Regions from separate parts of the Ureibacillus thermosphaericus genome, predicted to be linked through region 1. Evidence: predicted binding sites of a transcription regulator. Region 1 holds the regulator's gene; each other region holds the start of a gene.
The links. Region 1 encodes CtsR, which represses protease genes until heat stress. Its sites were predicted from a motif close to ATGGTCAATAAAGGTCAAACA; they were not measured.

Region 1 (7,276 bases):
GGAGCTTCAAGTATTGGAGTTCCCTCTTTATTTTGAAACATATCCTCCTTTCAATCGTAATAAGACTAGGAGTGATATGAAATGGATACAAATTTCCACATCAACTTTCAGAACAACTATAATCGAGCCGTAAATTTTTTTGGCAATGCCTATAATCAAAACTTTTTTATGTCTCTTGCAAGCAAATACACACTTGAAAACAGAGAATTTAGCGGCGTCGCTTTGCAAAAAGTGGTAGATAGGATGGTAGAAAACTCTAACAAAGCAATACAAAGGAATTCTCCCGTCACCTATCATATTGCCGTTCAATTTTTAGGGCAGAATATAGATGGTTGCATGGAAAACCTATTGCAAAGGGATATGGCGTTAAAAGAAGCCGGATTTACTAAATCTCCTTTTCGACTGGCGGGCGCCATGATGCTGGAAGAAGACATTCTTCTTCACGCCAAACGAGCAAAAACTTTATATGATGAAATGCACCGAAAACAATACTTTTTAACTTCCAAAGAAGATATTCCCTATGTGGTTCTTTTGTCGAAAGGGATGGAACAACCGCATACGCAGGTGGATACGATTTTGCAATATTACCAAAGCCTAAGAAAGCAAGGATTTATGTTGGGCAACTCTCTTCAATGCCTTGCACAAATCTTAACGATGTATAGTTCCGAATATAACGAAATGTTGCTTCAGTATGTTGCCGAGCTGAAAAGGGGATTGAATCAGAAAGGAATCAAAATAAAACCGATTCATTATCCCTATATCGGGATTTTGGCGTTGAATGCAACAGATAATGAAAAAATTGATGAAATTGCGGAATTACATAAATCGTTAATGGAATTGAAAATTTTCCGTATGGCAAAGGAATTGGCGTTGATTGTTTCCATCCAGAAAATCATCAGAGAGCTGGTCGAAGTTCAAAATATGGTCAATATGAAAGATCATGCATTTCTCGAAAATTTGATTCATGTATTGGGTATAACACTGGATGTTTTGGATTTTGCATTAATACCGGGAAGTGCAGGTGATTTCTTCGATTTCTTCAGTTCTTAATGCACTCCAAAAAATGTTGGGAGTGATAAAATGGAAATAAATCATAATGGAGGTGTCCTACATGAAAGAAACAAAATTATGGATTAACGGTCAATGGGAGGAAGCAAAAGAAACGTATGACTTGACCGCTCCCTACACTGGTGAAGTGATTGCGAAAGTGGCAAAGGCTTCTGTACAAGATGTGGAACGTGCAATTGAAGGCGCACATGAAGCGTTTCAAACGTTTAAGAAAACCACAGCCTATGAAAGAGCGGAAATTTTATATAAAGTTGTGGACATCATGCAGAAAAGAAAGCAGGAATTTGCAGAGATTCTTGCAAATGAAGCTGGAAAGCCGATTACTGCTGGACTGGCTGAATTGGATCGCACCATTTCTACATATCAATTTTCAGCTGAACTGGCAAAACACACTTTTGGCGAAACGGTGCCAATGGACGCAGCTCCCGGAGGAAAAAATCGTATAGGTTATACGAAACGAGTTCCCATTGGCGTTGTATCAGCCATCACCCCTTTTAACTTTCCATTTAATTTAGTTGCGCATAAATTAGGACCCGCTTTTGCAGTTGGAAATACGGTTGTTCTAAAGCCAGCAACTCAAACACCTCTAAGTGCTTTAGTAATGGCGGAGATTTTTAAGGAAGCAGGACTTCCTGATGGTGCACTACAAATCGTGACGGGTTCGGGTGGAGAACTTAGCGATGTTCTTGTAACTCATCCTCTGGTGAAGAAAGTGACGTTTACAGGCAGCGGCGCAGTCGGAATGAAAATCAAAGAAAAGGTCGGATTGAGAAAAGTTACATTGGAATTAGGTTCCAATGCAGCTGTCATCATTGAACCAAGTACGCCATTTGAGAAAATCATCTCTCGCACGGTAAGCGGTGCTTTCGGCTTTTCTGGACAAGTATGTATTTCCCTGCAGAGAATTTTTGTTCATGAATCCATTTACGACCAATTTACAGAGGCATTCGTGAAAGAAACGAAAAAATTAAAATTAGGTAATCCATTTGACCCTTCAACAGATTTAAGCGCTATGATTCATCCGAAAGAAGTTGAGCGCATGAAAGAGTGGATTGAAGAAGCGAAGGCTCAAGGAGCTAAAGTAGCGACAGGAGCTGAATTTACGGAACGTACGATGACACCAACTGTGATGGTGAACGTAAAACCAGATATGAAAATTATGTGTTTAGAAACATTTGCCCCAATTGTTTCGATTGTACCTTATAAAACATTAGACGAAGCCATAAAATATGTAAATGATTCCGATTTAGGTTTAAATGCTGGCATTTACACAAATGTTTTAACGGATGCTTTAAAAGCGGCGGATGAATTGGAAGCGGGTACAGTTGTAATTAACGATATCCCGACATTCCGTGTAGACAACATGCCGTATGGTGGCGTGAAAAATAGTGGATATGGACGCGAAGGAATAAAATACGCTATTGAAGAAATGACGGAATTAAAGTTTATTACGATTAAAACAGAATTTTAAAAGAAAAGTTGCAATACTCAACCGTATGAAATTAATATTATGTTTGCATAATAATTGCAAACTTCTCGGTAAAGCACACCATGTATTAGGAGGACAACAAATGAGTATTGCATACCCGATGAGCAGATCACGCTCAACTCAAACACGACTTGTATTACCCCCAGATACGAACCAGTATGGATCCATTTTTGGTGGGAAGATACTAGCATATATTGATGAAATCGCGGCAATTGCTTGTATGAAGCATACGAAAAAAGAAGTGGTAACCGCTTCTTTTGATTCAGTAGATTTCGTTTCCCCTGCATATGTTGGAGATATGTTGGAGTTAGAAGCAATTGTCACATCCACTGGAAGAACATCAATGGAAGTGTATGTGCGTGTTATGTCTCGCAATGTTAAAACAGGTGAAGAAAAATTGACAACCGAATCATTTGTTACGATGGTAGCAATTGATAAGGGTGGAAAACCGACACCGATTCCAGCAATCTACCCTGAGACTGAGGAAGAGGAGAAGTTATATAAAGCGGGGTTAGAAAGACAAAGATTAAGAAAAGAAAAAAGAAATAAAGTAAAAGAGGTCGTCGTTCAAAAGTAAATTAGGTTGGGACAAAAACCGCCTCAAATAAAAAAACCGTAGACACTTTTAATGTCTGCGGTTTTTATACATCAAAAAGGACAATTTACTACTAAATTTAGTATTTTTTATCTCTCATTTGGAAAAATCATTTACCACTTTGAGTAATGTGTCAGATGATTTTGAAATTAGAGTTGAACTTTCTACTAAATTAGCAATATTGCTTGAAATATTTTCGATATCTTTTGACGTGGAAGCATACTGATTGCGTATCCCAGAAACTTTTTGGGCAATTTGTTCAAATGATTCTGCTAAGTGCTCTTGAGTTTGTACACTTAATTGTACTTGTTCATCTACATTGTTGACACTAGACGTCATATCCGTAATGTTTTCTTCCATTTCTTGTATTAATCCAGAGACATTTTGTACTGCTTTCTTCGTTTCTTCAGCCAGTTTTCGAACTTCTTCTGCAACGACAGCAAATCCTTTTCCGTGTTCACCCGCACGAGCCGCTTCAATTGATGCATTTAAAGCAAGTAAGTTTGTTTGATCCGCTATGTTCGTCACTAAGTTTACAATTTCAGAAATGCTTTTAGAAGAAGAACGTAGGTTTGTCATGGACTCTTCTAATAAATTTACACTGTTTAAAATCGTGTTCATTAAGTTTGTCTGTTTTGCTAATTGTGCTTTCCCTTGGTTAGATTTTTCCTCTGTATCAGCAACGAAATCTAAACCTTGTGATGTGGCTGATGCGATATTTTGTGATTGTTCAGAAATCATTTGAATCGATGCTGTCGTTTCTTGATTCATGGCATTTAAATCTTCAGCAATGTTTTGGATGGAGATTAATAATGATTGTTTTACTTGATCATTTTCCATACGTAATCGTTCTTGCTCAATTTCGTATGCTTCAATCACAAGTTGCATTTCTAAATTGATAATTTTAGAAAATGCATTGATGGCAAGAATTGCTTCTTCTTTAGAAATATCAAGCTTATTAATAAACTGAGTAAATGCTGTTGTTAAAGATTGGAAAGAAGCGATATACCATTTAGATGATAATCCAATTTTGATATGAGCAAGGGCAATTCTAGTTCGGTTCTCTAAATAATGATTATCAATTTGTCCTTCAAAAATATCTTGTAAATGCTTTGTTAAAGTAATTTTCAATCGATCAATTGTTGAGTATTGATTAATTAATTCTACTAAATGTTTATTCATTGAAATGTTTTCATAAAAAATATCAACCATCTTTGGAATATAGTTCTCAATAAGTGGTTTTAATTGTTTAAGGATGGCTAATTCTTTTTTTGTTAACTGAACCATTTCAATTTGTTTGGCTACAATAGGGTTCGCAGAAACGTTTATTCCTACTTCGTGAATATGTTTTTCTTCATCAAAAAATTGATTATAATTTGATTTGTTTTCCTTGTTATAAAGTATAAACCTCATATGTATGCTCCATTCTAATTTAATTTTTTTATTGTTTGACCCATTACAGTTTAATTCCTGAATTTGTATTTTTATTATAAACAATGTAAAATACGATTAGTTTATTAGTTCGTATTGTTTTTTATTAAATTAGTAAAGGAAGTTTGTTAAGATGAATCAGCGAAGGCTTGCTTATATTATTGTGTCCATGGTGACAGTAGCAGTTATTTCCACATTAATGTTAAACAATATGTTTGATGAGGTACCGAAAAATCATAAAATTTTAATTATCATTAGTGCCACCTTGTTTTCAGGTCTTTTTGCCCGCGGGTTATTCCCTGCTGATCATCCTGATGAAATCGATTCTAAACATACAGATAATAAAAAGAATGGTAATTAAGCCCTCCTAATTTGAGAGGGCTTTTTTCATTTCTGTTTTTCTGTTTACAGAATACCATATTATTTAGTAGTATCTAAAGATTTTTTTGACTATAAAATGAAAATTGTGGAAAAGATATGAAACGGACAAAAGAATAAAATCAATGATCAATCACGCAAGGTTTTTGAAACTATTAATCAAATCATTCGTACATGTATATAACAAGAATTTCAATAACCTTAAAGGGGGTTAACTAATATATGGAAGAAAAATGGGCTAAAGTGATTATTCACGCAAGTGCTTTTTTTGCACCAGTTCTAGTACCAATTTTATTTTTCTTAATAAGCAGTGAAGAAAGTGTTAAACGAATATCGATTCAAGCATTGCTCTTCCAGTTTGTTATGTGGGTATTAATCGGTATTTCTGTCGTACTAAGTTTTCTTTTAATCGGTATTCCATTCTTAATTATCTTTGGAATTATGACATTTGTTGTACCAATTATCGGTATTTTCAATGCGCTGCGAGAAACACCTTGGAATTACCCAATTGTTGGCCGTTGGGTATAAAATAATTTCTCGTAAATGTAAAACTCCTGAGTATTCTTCAGCTTAGATGAATATATTGATAAAAAATCGGCAAAGCGTACTTTCATACGTATTGTCGATTTTTTTACAATAAAAATGGTCAAGGGTTTATCGTTGCAAATATGGAAAAAAGGAAATATAATAAAGTCAAAGATAGTCAAAGTCAAAAAGAGCGAGGTGAAGTTGTAATCATAATGAAAAATATTTCAGATTTAATTGAAGGGTATTTAAAACAAGTTATCGAATTAGGTGGTAAAGGACATATTGAAATTAAACGCAGCGAATTAGCCGATATGTTCCAATGCGTCCCCTCGCAAATTAATTACGTTATTAATACCCGATTCACCGTGGAACGAGGCTACCTTGTTGAAAGCAAACGTGGTGGCGGTGGATATATAAGAATTTTTCGTGTGAAACCAAGTTCAAAAATTGAGCTGATTGAAAATATCATTAAACAAATTGAAAAAGGTGCCACGCAAAACATGGCTGAAGATATTATATATAGGCTGCTGGACGAAGGCGTTATAACCTACAGAGAGGCAACGTTAATGCTCGCTGCCATCGACCGGAATACGTTAAAGTTACAACTCCCAGCTCGTGATGAATTGAGGGCCGCTATTTTAACATCGATGTTACTAACTTTAAAATATGAAAAATAAAGAGGTGGTGGGTCATGATTTGTGATCACTGTAAACAACGGAAAGCAACCGTTACAGTTACACAAATAATAAATGGCCATAAAAGTGAGAAGCATTATTGTGAAGTATGTGCAGCACAATTTCATCCATTCAACCTAGACTTTCATAAAGAAGAACAAATCCCAATCCATCAATTGTTATCTAATTGGTTTGGGATGCCTATTTGGAAAAATGAAACACAAGAAAGAGCTGTTCAACCATCCATCCAGACAAATGCATGTCCGGCTTGCGGATTTACTTTTCGTAAATTTTTAAATGAAGGTAAATTGGGTTGCCCACAATGCTATGAAACCTTTGGCGAAAAACTTCCGCAAGTACTTGCAAAAATACAAGCGGGAACCAAACATACTGGAAAAAGGCCTGGACAAAAAGTGGATAACAACCGAATTATTAAAAAACAAATTGAACATGCACGCGAACAGCTGCAATTAGCTATACAAGATGAACGTTTTGAAGATGCGGCGAAATTCAGAGATGAAATTAAAGCATTGGAACGCAAGCTTGAGATGGGAGGTGTTGATACACCATGAACCTTGAATATTTCTTAAAAGCGGAAGCACCGAGTTGGATGGGCGTTGACGGTGAAGAAAATGACATTGTCATTTCCACCCGGATTCGATTAGCGAGAAACTTGGATGGTTTCCGTTTCCCATTAATATTTACTGATGAAGAAGCGAAAACGGTTGATCAAATGGTTACGCAAGCTTTTTCCCAATTGAATAACGGAAATCACCATTTCTCTCATTTCACAATTCAAGAAATGCCCGTATTACAACGTCAAGTATTAGTTGAAAAACATCTCATTAGCCCGATGCTTGCCAATAGAGAAAAATTCGCTTCAGTTATCATTTCAAAAGATGAAGCCATTAGTGTGATGGTAAATGAAGAAGACCACTTAAGAATCCAATGTTTATCCCCTGGACTTCAACTAATAGAAACTTATGAAATGGCTAATAAATTAGATTGTCAGCTTGAAAAACTTTTACCGATTGCCTTCAATAACCAATTCGGCTATTTAACGAGTTGCCCTACAAATGTAGGAACTGGTTTACGAGCATCTGTGATGATGCA
Region 2 (7,276 bases), 760 kb from region 1:
AAAATTATGGTGAACAAACCAAATACCAAAGAAGGTGTCACCATTATGATAACGAAAAAAGATACTTTTGCACAACTACCAAAAGAACTTGAACGAAGATTTTCTGAATTAAATATAGGCAAACATTTGAGAAAAGCGAGAATTACTAAGGGATTTGGTTATTCATGCTTATCTATTTTCCGTCTTATTTTTTTGCTTGTTTTCCAATATAAAAATTGGTTTCAAGCACTTCAAAGTAAGAAAGCCGTGGACTTACCTAAAAAAGATACGATCTACCGTTTTCTAAATTCATCTACTTATGCTTGGCGAACTTTTTTACTTTCCTTATGTCAAGATCTTACTGGACGTATAAAAAAGCTTACATCAAACAACAGAGTGAAGGTGTTTATTGTTGATGATTCACTCTTTTCACGCAACCGAAGCAAGTCTGTTGAACTTCTTTCACGAGTATTTGATCATACAGAGAAACGATTCTATAAGGGGTTTCAGTTGCTTACTCTTGGTTGGTCTGATGGATATTCTTTTCTACCTGTAGACTTTGCTTTATTGAGTTCAGCGAAAAAGGAAAATCAACTTAACGGGGTCGATGAATCCATTGATAAACGCACTTCCGGCTACAAGCGTCGTCTTGAAGCACAACAAGATAAGCCAAGCGTTGTCTCTGCTTTATTGGATCATGCCTTAAATGCAGGAATTACAGCTGATTATGTGTTAATGGATACTTGGTTTACGCATGAGCCTTTGATTGAAAAAATCACGGATAAAGGTTTATTTGTCATTGGTATGGTCAAGCAGCTAAAACAACGTTATTTCATAGATGGTGAAGCCCATACTCTGGATGAACTCTTTAAAAAAGCAAAGCGTACCATGGAAAAGAAAGACCTACTCGGTTCGATCCATGTTCATCTTGCAAAAGGACGACAAGTCAAGATTGTATTCGTGCGTAACCGCAATAAAAAGAGTGAATGGTTAGCCATTTTGAGTACAGATACCACACTTTCAGATGAAGAAATTGTGCGTATTTACGGGATGCGCTGGGACATCGAAACATTTTTCAAGTGTACCAAATCATTGCTTAACCTAGCAAAAGAATTTCAAGGTCGTTCGTATGATCTGTTGATTAGTCATACAACGATTGTGTTTACTCGCTTTATACTCTTAGAGTGGGAGCGTAGACAAAACAACGATCCTAAAACGATTGGAAATCTCTTTTTTCTATTATGTGAAGATGTAAAAGATATGAATCTAGAGAGTGCATTGAATCAATTATTAGCGATCTTCCAAACATTAGCAGAAGCTAATGTTTGTTTGAACATGGAATTATTTAAAAGTAAAGTACAAGAATGGATTGCGTCTTTACCCAATTACATCAAGAGATGTCTGACAATATCTGTGTGCGAAAGTTGAGTAAATTACTATAACTGGAATATGAAAATCTATTATTTTCCCCATTTTATTACGGCGCCGCCCCAAGTGAGTCCTCCACCGAATCCTACTAATACTACGATATCATCATCTTTAATTTTTCCTTCATCCAGCTCATCTTTTAAAGCGATACCGATTGAGGAAGAAGAGGTATTGCCATATTTATGAATGCGTTTTGATAATTTATCTTCTTCCAATTCCAATCTTTCTCTCGCTGCTTCCATAATGCGGATATTCGCTTGGTGCGGAACTAGGAAATCAACATCTTCTTTTGACAATCCTGCCTTTTCAAGAACGGACAATGCTGTTGCACCCATTTGACGCACTGCAAATTTGAAAACTTCGCGGCCGTTCATATAAATGAAATTATCATCGTTCATATTCAAGTATTTTCCGCCAGTGCCATCAGCGCCTAATTCAAAGGCCAAAATCCCTCTTCCTTCAGATACTTTACCAACGATAGCAGCACTTGCACCGTCGCCAAAAAGGACAGCTGTATTGCGGTCTTTCCAATCCGTGATTTTTGATAATTTTTCAACACCAACAACTAATACATAGTCATAGCTGTTGCTTTCTACATACAATTTCGCTGTTGCAAGGGCATAAATAAACCCAGAGCAGGCAGCTGAAATGTCCATTGCAGCCGCATTGCTAGCTCCTAATCGTTCTTGAAGTTGACATGCAACGCTTGGAAAAGCTCGGTCCGGCGTAACCGTTGCTACTAAAATCAATCCAATCTGTTCTGGTGAAATCCCAGAGTTTTCAAGAGCTTCTTTTGCCGCTACAAATGCCATATCTGAGGAATCTTCATCTTCACGAGCAATTCTTCTTTCTTGAATTCCTGTACGCGTACGAATCCATTCATCATTTGTATCTAAAACTTTCTCTAAATCAAAATTTGTGACAATCTTTTCAGGAACATATTTTCCTAATCCTAGAATTCCTGCATTCATGGTATTTAACCCCCAATTTAATACTTACGATTAGTAGTTGGTCTTAATTATAGACCATAATAATGAAATTCACAACAGAAAAATTTGTTTCTACGAAAAGTTTATTGTTCATTTTTGTCGTACTATGTTATGATTATTAAGATGAGCAAAGTATATACTAGTAATTAAAGTTCGATAGAGGTGAAACGAAATGCAATATATTATGTCATTCATTTGGGGAATTTTGTTAATTTCTATGTTAAGCTACGTAGTTGGTTCTATTTTAGGAATTACAGTTTTTGACTTTGTTACAACTTTAGTAGTTGCTGTTATTTTCACAGTACTCGTTTGGGTTGTAGCTGCGATTATTCCTAGCGAATCTCCAAAAGAACTTAAAGCAGATCAACAATAATCTATTCAACAGCTTTGACAAGCACAAAAAAATTAACGAATGGGACTCCTAACTTTCCCATTCGTTTTTTATTTTTCTAACTATTAATTTATGCAATTATCGGTATAGGTATTCGCTTGAACATAATAGCCAAGGAATAGATAAACAGGTGGATACTTCCAAGATTTGAGTATATTGGTCAATATCGAACTCATAATAGTCAACCTGAAGTGGATATTAGACATTCTATGGAACTTATTAGTCAAACAATCAAAATGAGAGGCTGCGATTTACTTTATTAGTCAAAATCGAACTGATAATAGTCAACTTGGGGAAGATATTAGTCATTCTTTGGAACTTATTAGCCAAGCAAACAAAATGGGGGGACAGAGATTTACTTTATTAGTCAAAATTGAACTGATATTAGTCAACCTAAGGAAGATATTAGTCAATCTGTGGAATTTATTAGCCAAGCAAACAAAATGGGAGAACTGTGATTTGCTTTATTAGTCAAAATCGAACTGATATTAGTCAACCTCAGGAAGATATTAGTCAAACTTAAGAACTTATTAGCCAAGCAAATAAAATGAGGGAACTATGATTTGCTTTATTAACCAACTCGAACTGATATTAGTCAACCTGAGGAAGATATTAGTCAAACTTAAGAACTTATTAGCCAAACAATCAAAATGAGAAGCTTAGATTTGCTTTATTAATCAAAATCCATTTTATTTTCGCCTATTTTAAAAAAACGGCTGAGCAAAAAGAGCTCTAGCCGTTTTCACACGTACTTCATTCGCCTTTTGCTACTACTAATTGACCTTCTAGTAATGAAACCCTCATCATCTCGCCTGGAAGAATTTCTCCCTTTAACAACTCTCTTGCCACAGCCGTTTCAACATGTCGTTGCACAAATCGTTTTAATGGTCTTGCACCAAATTGTGGGTCAATACCGTTTTCTACAACCCAATTTACCACTTCATCATCCACGATTAGCGTAATTTCATTTTCAGCTACTCGTTGTTGCAATTGTTTAATGTATTTCCAGGCGATTGTAGTAAAGTGTTCATCCGTCAATGCATGGAATAAAATAATATCGTCTATCCGGTTTAACAATTCTGGCTTGAAATGTTTTCGAAGTTCTCTCATTACAACATTTTCAACCTCTTCGTCAACATGAGAGCCTGCTTCCAATAAATACTGAGAACCGATATTGGATGTCATAATGATAACCGTATTCGTAAAGTTTACAAGACGCCCTTGGCTATCCGTAATCCGACCATCATCTAAAATTTGAAGCAAAATATTCGCCACATCTGGATGGGCTTTTTCAATTTCATCTAATAAAATAACAGAATATGGATTGCGACGTACCGCTTCTGTCAATTGTCCGCCCTCTTCATAGCCAACATACCCTGGAGGTGCACCAACTAATCGTGATACACTATGTTTTTCCATATATTCGCTCATATCAATGCGAATAAAATGATCTTCTGAATCAAATAATTGTGCGGCCAATGCTTTTGCAAGCTCCGTTTTCCCTACTCCAGTTGGACCAAGGAAAATGAAGGAACCGATTGGACGGTAAGGATCTTTAATGCCAGCACGTGCACGCCATACAGCTTCTGTTACGAGTTTCACCGCTTCATCTTGACCAACGACTCTTTCATGGAGAGTATCTTTTAAACGCAATAATTTTTCCCGTTCACCTTCCACTAATTTTGTAACTGGAATTCCAGTCCATCGAGAAACAATTGTTGCAATTTCTTCTGCTGTAACTTCTTCTCTTAAAATCCGATTTTCTGAAGCATTGGCTAAAGTTTTTTCTAATTGTTTGATTTCTTTTTCCACAGCAGGAATTTTTCCGTATTGGAGTTCCGCCAATTTATTCAAATCTTGCCTGCTCTGTGCATCTTCAAACTGACGGCGGTACTCATCCAATAATGCCCTTTTTGTTTGCAGTTGCTCCAAACCTTCTTTTTCGAATTGCCATTTCTTTTTTAATTCTTTTTGTTCATCTTTTAGTTGTTGTAATTCTATTCTAAGGGCTTCTAAACGTTTTTTACTCGCCTCGTCCTTTTCTTTCATTAACGCCTGCTCTTCTATTTCCAGTTGCATCACGCGGCGAGTCACATCATCCAATTCTTGGGGCATGGAATCGATTTCCGTACGAATCATTGCGCAAGCTTCATCAATTAAATCAATGGCTTTGTCCGGTAAAAAGCGATCTGTAATATAGCGATTGGCAAGCTGAGAAGCAGCTATTATCGCACGGTCATGAATTCTTACTCCATGATGCAATTCAAAACGTTCTTTTAAGCCCCTCAATATCGAAATCGTATCTTCAACAGAAGGTTCTCTCACCATCACTTGTTGAAATCTTCGTTCTAAAGCTGGATCTTTTTCAATATATTTACGATATTCATCTAACGTAGTCGCCCCGATACAATGAAGTTCACCACGAGCAAGCATTGGCTTCAAAATATTCCCAGCATCCATTGAACCTTCTGCTCTACCTGCACCAACAATCGTATGAATCTCATCAATAAATAAAATAATGCGCCCATCTGATTCTCGAATTTCTTTTAATACGCTTTTTAAACGTTCCTCGAATTGACCACGGAAACTAGCTCCAGCAATCAATGAACTCATATCCAATTCCCAAAGAATGCAATCTTTCAATCCTTCTGGCACATCTTTACGAACAATTCGTTGAGCCAGCCCTTCAACGATTGCGGTTTTCCCAACGCCAGGTTCTCCAATTAACACTGGATTGTTTTTCGTTTTTCTGGATAAAATACGAATCACATTTCGAATTTCCTCGTCGCGACCAATAACAGGATCAATTTTCCCTTTTTTTACTTCTTCATTTAAATTGCGACCAAATTTTTCTAATGCACTTCGATTATCTTCCTGTTGTAATTGCATCCAATCACCTCTTACGTTTGACCTTCTTTGACTAACTTGATTATAAGATTACGATTATGGAAATGCAAAAAATATCTCCAAAATTATTCAAAAAAAAGTAGATTAATGTGGTATTATATATATAGGTTTAAATGTGTGTCGTTGAATGGAACCGACAAATTAACATCATTATTAAGGATGTGATGAATAGCATGGTCTTAGTCGATATGGTTCCTATGAATTTTAATTCGCTATTTGCAGAACATGGTCTGTTATTGAAAATAGATAAAGGAAATCAAATCTTCCAGGAAGGTGAAAATGCAGAAGAACTTTATCTTATTCAAAAAGGAGCCGTACAATTAAGCAAAGAAACAGAAAGCGGTAAAGAATTGACTCTAAGAATTTGCGGTCCTAACTCCATGATCGGTGAATGTTCTGTTTTTGGTCCTCCTATCAATCATACAATGACTGCTAAAGCAATGATGAATACTGAACTTTTGTCCATGAAAAAAGATTCATTAGAAATGCTTTTAACTGAGCAACCGACATTAATGATTGAATATATTAAATGGCTACAAAATGAACATCTGAAAACCCAAAGTATTTTACGGGATTTAGTGATGCACGGTAAAAAAGGAGCTCTTTACTCAACCCTCATTCGACTTGCCAATACTTACGGCAAATTGAATGAAAACAACGATCTTTACATTGATTTCAATTTAACGAATTCGGATCTTGCCAATCTTTGCTCCACAAGTCGAGAAATGGTGAATCGTATGCTGAATGATCTAAAAAAACAAGGAGTTATTTCATTTGATAAAAGCATCATTACCATTCACAATTTAGAGTATTTGAAGAAAGAAATATGTTGCGAAAACTGTCCGCTATCCGTTTGCCGCATTGATTAATCAAATTAGAGGGACTGTGAAATAGACAGTCCTTTTTTTATATATTTGGATAATATCCAGACAAGTTAATATCTTTTCCGCACAAGTTGATACACTATTTGCACAAGCTGAATCCTTATCTACACTAGTTGATACGCTATCCGCACGAGGCTAAAACCTATACACACAAGTAAACACTTTATCCGTACAAAGTAATTCCTCGTCCTCTCAAGTTGATACACTATCCACACAAGATTGAATCTATACACAAGTAAAACACTTTATCCGCACAAAATGTTTCCTCATACACACAGGATTATCTACACAAGTTTTAATCATATCCGCACAATTTTAATCCTTCCTACTAAGTATTAACCAATCCAAAAAAAGAGCGAATTAGAAAACCCATTGTTTTTCCAATTCGCTCTTTTTCATTTCATAAGGTGTCGGAAATGCCTAATTCGTACTCATCTTTTGATTATTAGTTTATCCAAATTATATAAAGAAATGCATATATTAAATTATTATGATTGCCCCAGTTGTATTAGCGTATTCCTAGAGCCATTTTTGCGTAACGGGACATCATATCTTTATTCCACGGTGGATTCCAAACAATATTGACATCTACATCTTTTACTTCAGGCAATTCGCTTAATACCGTTTTGATTTGATCAACAATGACAGGACCAAGTGGACATCCTAGAGAAGTTAATGTCATTGTAATTTTACATACT
Region 3 (7,276 bases), 1.1 Mb from region 1:
GCAACTGGTGCTGAATATAAAAAATTAGGAGTTCCTGGTGAAAGCGAACTAGGAGGCCGTGGTGTAAGTTATTGTGCAGTATGTGACGGAGCTTTCTTTAAAGGAAAGAATTTAATTGTTGTCGGTGGTGGAGACTCAGCAGTTGAAGAAGGAGTATATTTAACTCGATTTGCTGAAAAAGTTACAATCGTACACCGCCGCGATAAATTACGTGCACAGAAAATCTTACAAGACCGCGCTTTCGCTAATGAAAAAGTTGACTTCATTTGGAACCACACAGTGAAAGAAATTAACGAGAAAGACGGAAAAGTCGGCAGTGTAACGCTTGTTTCAACAGTAGATGGTTCTGAAAAGGAAGTTCCATGTGATGGTGTCTTTGTTTATATCGGTATGGTACCATTAACTGCTCCGTTTAAAAATTTAGGTATTTTAAACGATGATGGTTATATTATGACAAATGAAAAAATGGAAACATCTGTAAAAGGTATTTTTGCAGCAGGAGACGTACGTGATAAAATGTTGCGACAAATTGTTACAGCAACGGGAGACGGAAGTATTGCAGCCCAGTCTGCGCAACATTATGTTGAAGAACTAAAAGAAAAATTAGTGAACAAAAGGTAATGAGAAATTAACTATATTGTAACTTTTATTACCATTGATAAGGGGTATAATAAAATTAGAATTTAACCCCCCTTTTAGATTTATATATTTTGTTGTTTCCATTTTGGGAACAACTTTTTTTTTGAATATTCTACGGAACGCCTTCCAATCATAAATTAAAATAATAGATTGTTTCCATAGCATTTTTTGTACCGAACGAAAAGAGTCGCGGTATAATAACAGTAGTAGGAGTAACAAAGATTCGAGGTGTCGTTTATGCAAAGAATTGCAAATTTATTAGCAATACAAGATGGACAAGTTCTGCTTCTTAAAAAACCGAGAAGAGGTTGGTATGTCGCACCAGGCGGGAAAATGGAAAGCGGTGAATCCATTGTTGAAGCAGCAGTAAGGGAATTTCGAGAGGAGACGAATGTTACTCCTAAAAATGCCCATTTAAAAGGTGTCAATACAATTGTTATTAAAGAAAATGATGAAGTAATTGATGAATGGATGCTATTTACATTTGTAGCGACTGGTGTTGAAGGAATTCCAAATAAAGAAAATCGAGAGGGAATTTTAGAGTGGCGTCTAATTGAAGATCTTTACCACCTCCCAATGGCGGAAGGGGATCGAAAAAATTTATTATTTGCAGCGCTAAAACAAGGGATTCAATACGGTACGTGTGTATATACAAAAGATTATGAATTAATCGAGGCGAAATATCAAACTTCGATGGAGCTAATCGAAGGGGATGAAAAAAATGGGTGAAATCGATCACGAACATGAATTAGTCATCATTACTGGCATGTCCGGTGCAGGCAAAACAGTAGCTGTTCAAAGTTTTGAAGATCTAGGGTATTACTGTATAGATAATTTACCTCCAGAATTGTTAACAACTTTTTTAAGATTGATGAAACAGTCGAAAAAAAGAATTTCAAAAGTTGCAGCAGTAATGGATATGCGAGGGGGAGAATTTTTCAACTCTCTCATTGATGCACTTGATATTTTAGAAAAAGAGAAAAATGTAAAGATGCGAGTTTTATTTTTAGACGCAGATGATGAAACGCTCGTTCGTCGATATAAAGAAACGAGACGCCAACATCCGTTAGCACATGGAGGATTACCTCTAGATGGAATAAAAAAAGAAAGAGCAATGCTATCAGAGCTAAAAGGCAGGGCTCATTATATTTACAATACCTCCAATATGAAACCACGAGAGCTTCGTGAGCGAATTGGAGAGGAATTCGCCGTATCAACGAGTCCAAAGTTTTCAATCAATGTGATGTCTTTTGGCTATAAAAATGGAATTCCTATTGATGCGGACTTAGTATTCGATGTAAGATTCTTAAAAAACCCTTATTATGTTGAGGAATTGCGCAATAAAACAGGGTTGGATAAAGAAGTCTATGATTACGTTTATAGCACAAAGGAAACACAACTATTAATTCAAAAATTAGAAAACTTATTTGATTTTATTATTCCTCAATATGTTAAAGAAGGAAAATCGCAATTGGTGATTGCCTTTGGATGTACAGGCGGTCAACATCGCTCTGTAACATTAACTGAATATTTTGGAAAATATTTAAGTGAAAAATATCAAACTGAAATAACACACCGTGATATTCGATCTTAGAGAGGATTGTTTTAATGGAAAAAATCAATATCGTTGTCATTGGAGGAGGGACCGGTTTATCAACAGTATTACGCGGGTTAAAACTCTATCCATTTCATATTACTGCCATTGTCACGGTAACGGATGATGGCGGTTCTTCCGGAAGACTTCGGGATGATTATGATATTCCGCCTCCTGGAGACATTCGGAATGTCATTGCCGCTTTATCTGATACGGAGCCTTTAGTGGAACAGATGTTTCAATATCGCTTTTCCAATTCAAAAGATCTTGGGGGTCATTCATTAGGGAATTTAATGATTACCGCATTGACTGACATCATTGGCGATTTTTCCAGTGCCATTGCCGAGATGAGTAAAGTGTTGAAAGTTCACGGAAAAGTTATTCCATCCGCAAATAGACAAGTGAATTTACATGCAGAATTATGGGACGGAGAAATCATAAAGGGTGAATCGAAAATTCCTTTATCCAACAAACGCATAAAGCGCGTTTTTTTAGTGCCAGAAGATGTAAAGCCCCTTCCAGAAGCAATAAGTGCAATCAAAAATGCAGATTTGATACTAATCGGTCCTGGTAGTCTTTATACAAGCATCATACCGAATTTGATAGTGAAAGAAATCGGTGAAACTGTTGTACAATCGAAGGCTAGAAAAATTTACATTTGCAATTTAATGACGCAACAAGGGGAAACGAATCAATATAAAGCGGCTGATCATGTCAAAGCAATATATGAGCATGTCGGGAAACCGTTCTTAGATGCCATTTTAGTGAACAGCAATGATTTGCCATCCCTCATCAAAGCAAATTATAAAGAACAAAACGCTGAACCTGTTAAAGTTGATGTGGAAGAATTAGAAAAGCTCGGATTAGAAATAATTAAAAAAGATATCGCTACAATTAAAAACGGCGTTGTGCGACATGAAGGTGAAGCGATTGCAGAATGGTTACTCGATTACTCATTAAAAATAAAAAATTAGTATGAACGATTTACATAAGAGAGGGGGGCTTCGATGTCATTTGCTTCAGAAACGAAAAAAGAATTGACTCAAATTGAAGAGAGCGATCAATGTTTAAAAGCAGAAGTCTCTGCAATGATCCGCATGAATGGGACGCTCTCTTTTTCAAATAAACAACTTAGTTTAGATGTGCAAACAGAAAACGCTGCAATAGCTAGAAGAATTTATACGATTATTAAAAAGCTTTATCCGTATAATGTAGAATTGCTGGTTCGCAAAAAAATGAGATTAAAGAAAAATAATGTTTACATTTGTCGAATTCGTGAAGGTGCGCAAGAAATATTAAAAGACCTTGATATTTTACAAGGAGAGTTTCAATTAAATCATTCTATTTCCCAATCGTTATTGAAAACAGATGAGCAAAAAAGAGCCTACTTAAGAGGGGCTTTTTTAGCTGGTGGTTCTGTTAATAATCCAGAGACGTCATCGTATCATTTAGAAATTTATTCAATGTATAAAGAGCATAGTGAAGCGTTAGCCAATTTGATGAATGAATTTCAATTAAATGCGAAAACCATTGATCGTAAAAAAGGGCACATTACTTATTTAAAAGAAGCGGAAAAAATTTCAGATTTTCTTGGCTTAACTGGCGCATTTCAAGCGATGTTAAAGTTTGAAGATGTTCGTATTTTACGAGATATGCGTAATAGCGTAAATCGAATCGTGAATTGCGAAACAGCAAACTTAAATAAAACCATTGGTGCAGCATTAAGGCAAGTAGAAAACATAAAATTTATTGATCAAACAATTGGTATCGATAATTTGCCAGAAAAATTGCGAGAAGTCGCTAGGCTACGCATCGAACATCAAGATGTCACGTTAAAAGAATTAGGAGAAATGGTGTCGACGGGAACAGTCAGCAAGTCAGGAATCAATCATCGTTTAAGAAAGATTGATGAAATTGCCGAAAAGCTGCGCCGTGGCGAAAATGTAATAAAATAATAAAATTGAATTCACATTGTTCTTTTTAAATAATTTCGTTAAGATAGATATAAAATGAGATGAACGGTTTTAGAAAGGGTGTGAAAATGAAAATGGTTGAAACCACAGTGGAGGTTAAACTGAAGACCGGCTTGCAAGCTCGACAAGCGGCGTTGTTTGTTCAAGAGGCGAATCGTTATAAGGCAGATATTTTTCTGCAAAAAGATGATAAAAAAGTAAATGCAAAATCTATAATGGGAATCATGAGCTTAGCCATTGCAAGAGGTACAACAGTAAAATTAATCGCTGAGGGTAATGATGAAAATGAGGCAATTGAAGGATTATCTTCCTTCATCCAAAAAGAAGTTTGATTTATGAAAAAATTGAAAACGCTCGCAATTTTTCGAATTATTTCGAGAATTGTGAGTTTTTTTATTTTTAATTATTCAAACAAATTTTCAAGTGGGGAATATAACAAAGAATAGGGTTTTTTGAACGAAACGATATATTAGTATAAATTATGATGAATATTTGATATGTCGATTTGAGTAAAGACGGCAAGTAAACTTGTCGCATATGTTTTGTCGCAATTTATTAGTGACAAAACCTAGGGTTGAAAAAGGGCGAGGGCCTCGAGTTTGGCCTTGGAATCCAGCGAAAGAAAATCGACAAAATAAAAAATTATCACCCAATAATTATTGGGTGATAATTTTTATTTTCGTGATTATTTTTCCTCACTTGAAGAAATAATGTGGTCAATTAAACCGTATTCTTTAGCTTGTTCAGCTGTCATGAAGTTATCACGGTCTGTATCTTGCGCAATTTTTTCAATTGGTTGACCAGTATGATCAGCCAATAGTCTATTTAATTTATCACGTAAGAATAGAATGCGCTTAGCTGCAATTTCAATTTCAGTAGCTTGCCCTTGAGCACCGCCAAGTGGTTGGTGAATCATCACTTCTGCGTTAGGCAATGCATAACGTTTTCCTTTTGCACCTGCAGATAGGAGGAAAGCACCCATGGAAGCTGCCATACCGATACAAATTGTTTGTACATCTGGTTTAATATATTGCATTGTATCGTAGATTGCCATACCTGCAGTAATTGAACCACCTGGTGAGTTAATGTATAACGAAATATCTTTTTCTGGATCTTCTGCAGCTAAGAATAACAATTGTGCTACAATAGAGTTTGCTACATTATCATCAATTGGGCTTCCAAGTAATATAATTCGGTCTTTTAATAGGCGAGAATAAATATCGTAAGCACGCTCACCACGACTTGTTTGCTCAATAACTGTAGGAACTAAATTCATTATTACGTCCTCCTTAAACCAATAATTGATTTTCTTTATATTTCTACGTACCGAAACGGAAATTGTTTCAGCTTGTATGTTTATCATACACATATTAGTCAAGAATGGTCAAATATAAAGTAAGGGCAATTTATTGAATATACACAAATCCCAAATCATCTATAATAGAATAACTTTCTTCTTGCTAAATGGTTGAATTGTTATGAAGACCTGTGTATAATGATAAAGTCGTTAATATTCATAGACGAAACAGATTATTTACAACACAATGCATATTTATTATTATATGAAAAATAGTAATAAAATATGCAAATTTTGGGAAGACCTTTTATTTGATATGTGCCCTCGTGGTGTAATGGATAACACTCAAGATTCCGGTTCTTGCACTGGGGGTTCGATTCCCTCCGAGGGCGCTACAAACATCCGATGATATGACTGCGTTTGCAGTCTTTTTTATTTTTTGGATATCTGAAAATATCCGATAGAATTACCAATTTCTTAACCCCATCAACGTTTAGGTGCTTTAATTCCTTCTATTTTGTATCCACCTCCCCCCTTGATTATCACTTTATATGATCACAAGTAATGATTCCGTCCTCAATGCGTTCCAGTTGAGTAATTTTTACTGATTTCATTGATGAATTTTGGTACATAATTTGCTACTTACTATTACTTAGCAATAAGAGTCGGAGTATTTTATAGTAAAAAATTATGCTGTGAAACTTAATAAGCTCATTTATTTAACAATGAATAATAAATTTACCTAAAAAGTTAAAACTTCTTATTATTTTGACGATAAGAAAAATGGCCCATTCATCGCAACTTTTCCGTCATAGGAAGTAAGTCTCAATTCGTTTTATTTTGTTCAGCAATTGGATTGATTAGATGCCATATTAATGTATGCAGAACGAGAGGTAAAAGAGCCATCTGTCTAGTTTATCTTATTTTTGCATTTGAAACATTTTAACTTTATGGAAAGAAACAGAAACTCTGCTTTAAGAAAGGGGATTCAAAATGATTCTCATAAATGATCAAATTATTTCTCCAATTCTGGTCAAATCGTTGCAAGAACTTAATGTACCTGTTATTAAACAAGGTAACAGTTCGGAAATGCCAGATGGAGATTTTTTTTCTATCATTAACGAACACCAAAAGATATTGACAAACTCTGAAAGCTGCTTAGCATTGCTTGAATCTTATGCTCCTAATAGTGTTCAAAATCGTTGGTCAAAACAATTAAAAGATAAAGGGATGTTCCGTCAAATCCTTTCTAAAATGTACCCTGATTATTTTTATAAGGTAGTAAACCTGGATGAGCTTTTTAACATTCCGGTGGAGGAAATCCCTTTTCCCGTTGTAATTAAGCCAAGCAAAGGATATTCAAGCGTTGGAGTGTATAAAGTAAAAAGTGCAGATGAATGGCAGGATGCAATACATAAGTTAAGTGTAGATTTACTTGTTATAAAAAACATGTACGACAATGAAGTGATTAACGGAGAGAGCATTTTAATCGAGCAATGGGTATTTGGAGAAGAATATGCTGTTGACTGTTATTACGATCATAATGGTAATCCTGTGATTTTAAATATTTTTAAACATTTGTTTAAAGACGAATATGATACGTCAGATCGAATCTACTATACATCAAAACAAGTAATTCATGAAATCTACGATGACATATTGGCTTTTATGCATAAGTTTAGAGAAGTTGTTCCGTTGAAAAATTTTCCAATTCACTTTGAAGTGAGAAAAAATAATCATGGCATTATTCCAATTGAAATGAATCCGCTCAGA

Region 2: UtA1_RS06975 (ATP-dependent Clp protease ATP-binding subunit) is a predicted target of CtsR. The motif match lies at 5,691-5,711, and genes of this name have one in related genera.
Region 3: clpP (ATP-dependent Clp endopeptidase proteolytic subunit ClpP) is a predicted target of CtsR. The motif match lies at 5,577-5,597, and genes of this name have one in related genera.

What each region holds. Positions count from the first base shown of each region.
Region 1 is NZ_AP018335.1:702,886-710,161, forward strand. It holds gene UtA1_RS03320 (DUF4003 family protein) at 82-1,050, shown strand; gene UtA1_RS03325 (aldehyde dehydrogenase family protein) at 1,112-2,539, shown strand; gene UtA1_RS03330 (acyl-CoA thioesterase) at 2,640-3,134, shown strand; gene UtA1_RS18015 (methyl-accepting chemotaxis protein) at 3,249-4,040, opposite strand; partial or broken gene UtA1_RS18020 (protoglobin domain-containing protein) at 4,062-4,565, opposite strand; gene UtA1_RS03340 (hypothetical protein) at 4,717-4,944, shown strand; gene UtA1_RS03345 (DUF4870 domain-containing protein) at 5,184-5,489, shown strand; gene UtA1_RS03350 (CtsR family transcriptional regulator) at 5,702-6,166, shown strand; gene UtA1_RS03355 (UvrB/UvrC motif-containing protein) at 6,181-6,735, shown strand; gene UtA1_RS03360 (protein arginine kinase) at 6,732-7,276, shown strand, end outside.
Region 2 is NZ_AP018335.1:1,460,191-1,467,466, reverse strand. It holds gene UtA1_RS06990 (IS4 family transposase) at 46-1,407, shown strand; gene UtA1_RS06985 (beta-ketoacyl-ACP synthase III) at 1,440-2,378, opposite strand; gene UtA1_RS06980 (DUF2929 family protein) at 2,569-2,769, shown strand; gene UtA1_RS06975 (ATP-dependent Clp protease ATP-binding subunit) at 3,541-5,676, opposite strand; gene UtA1_RS06970 (Crp/Fnr family transcriptional regulator) at 5,856-6,563, shown strand; gene UtA1_RS06965 (metal-sulfur cluster assembly factor) at 7,087-7,276, opposite strand, start outside.
Region 3 is NZ_AP018335.1:3,100,831-3,108,106, reverse strand. It holds gene trxB (thioredoxin-disulfide reductase) at 1-621, shown strand, start outside; gene UtA1_RS15010 (NUDIX hydrolase) at 877-1,368, shown strand; gene rapZ (RNase adapter RapZ) at 1,361-2,233, shown strand; gene UtA1_RS15000 (gluconeogenesis factor YvcK family protein) at 2,248-3,207, shown strand; gene whiA (DNA-binding protein WhiA) at 3,241-4,188, shown strand; gene UtA1_RS14990 (HPr family phosphocarrier protein) at 4,281-4,538, shown strand; gene clpP (ATP-dependent Clp endopeptidase proteolytic subunit ClpP) at 4,892-5,482, opposite strand; tRNA gene UtA1_RS14980 (tRNA-Arg) at 5,824-5,895, shown strand; gene UtA1_RS14975 (ATP-grasp domain-containing protein) at 6,497-7,276, shown strand, end outside.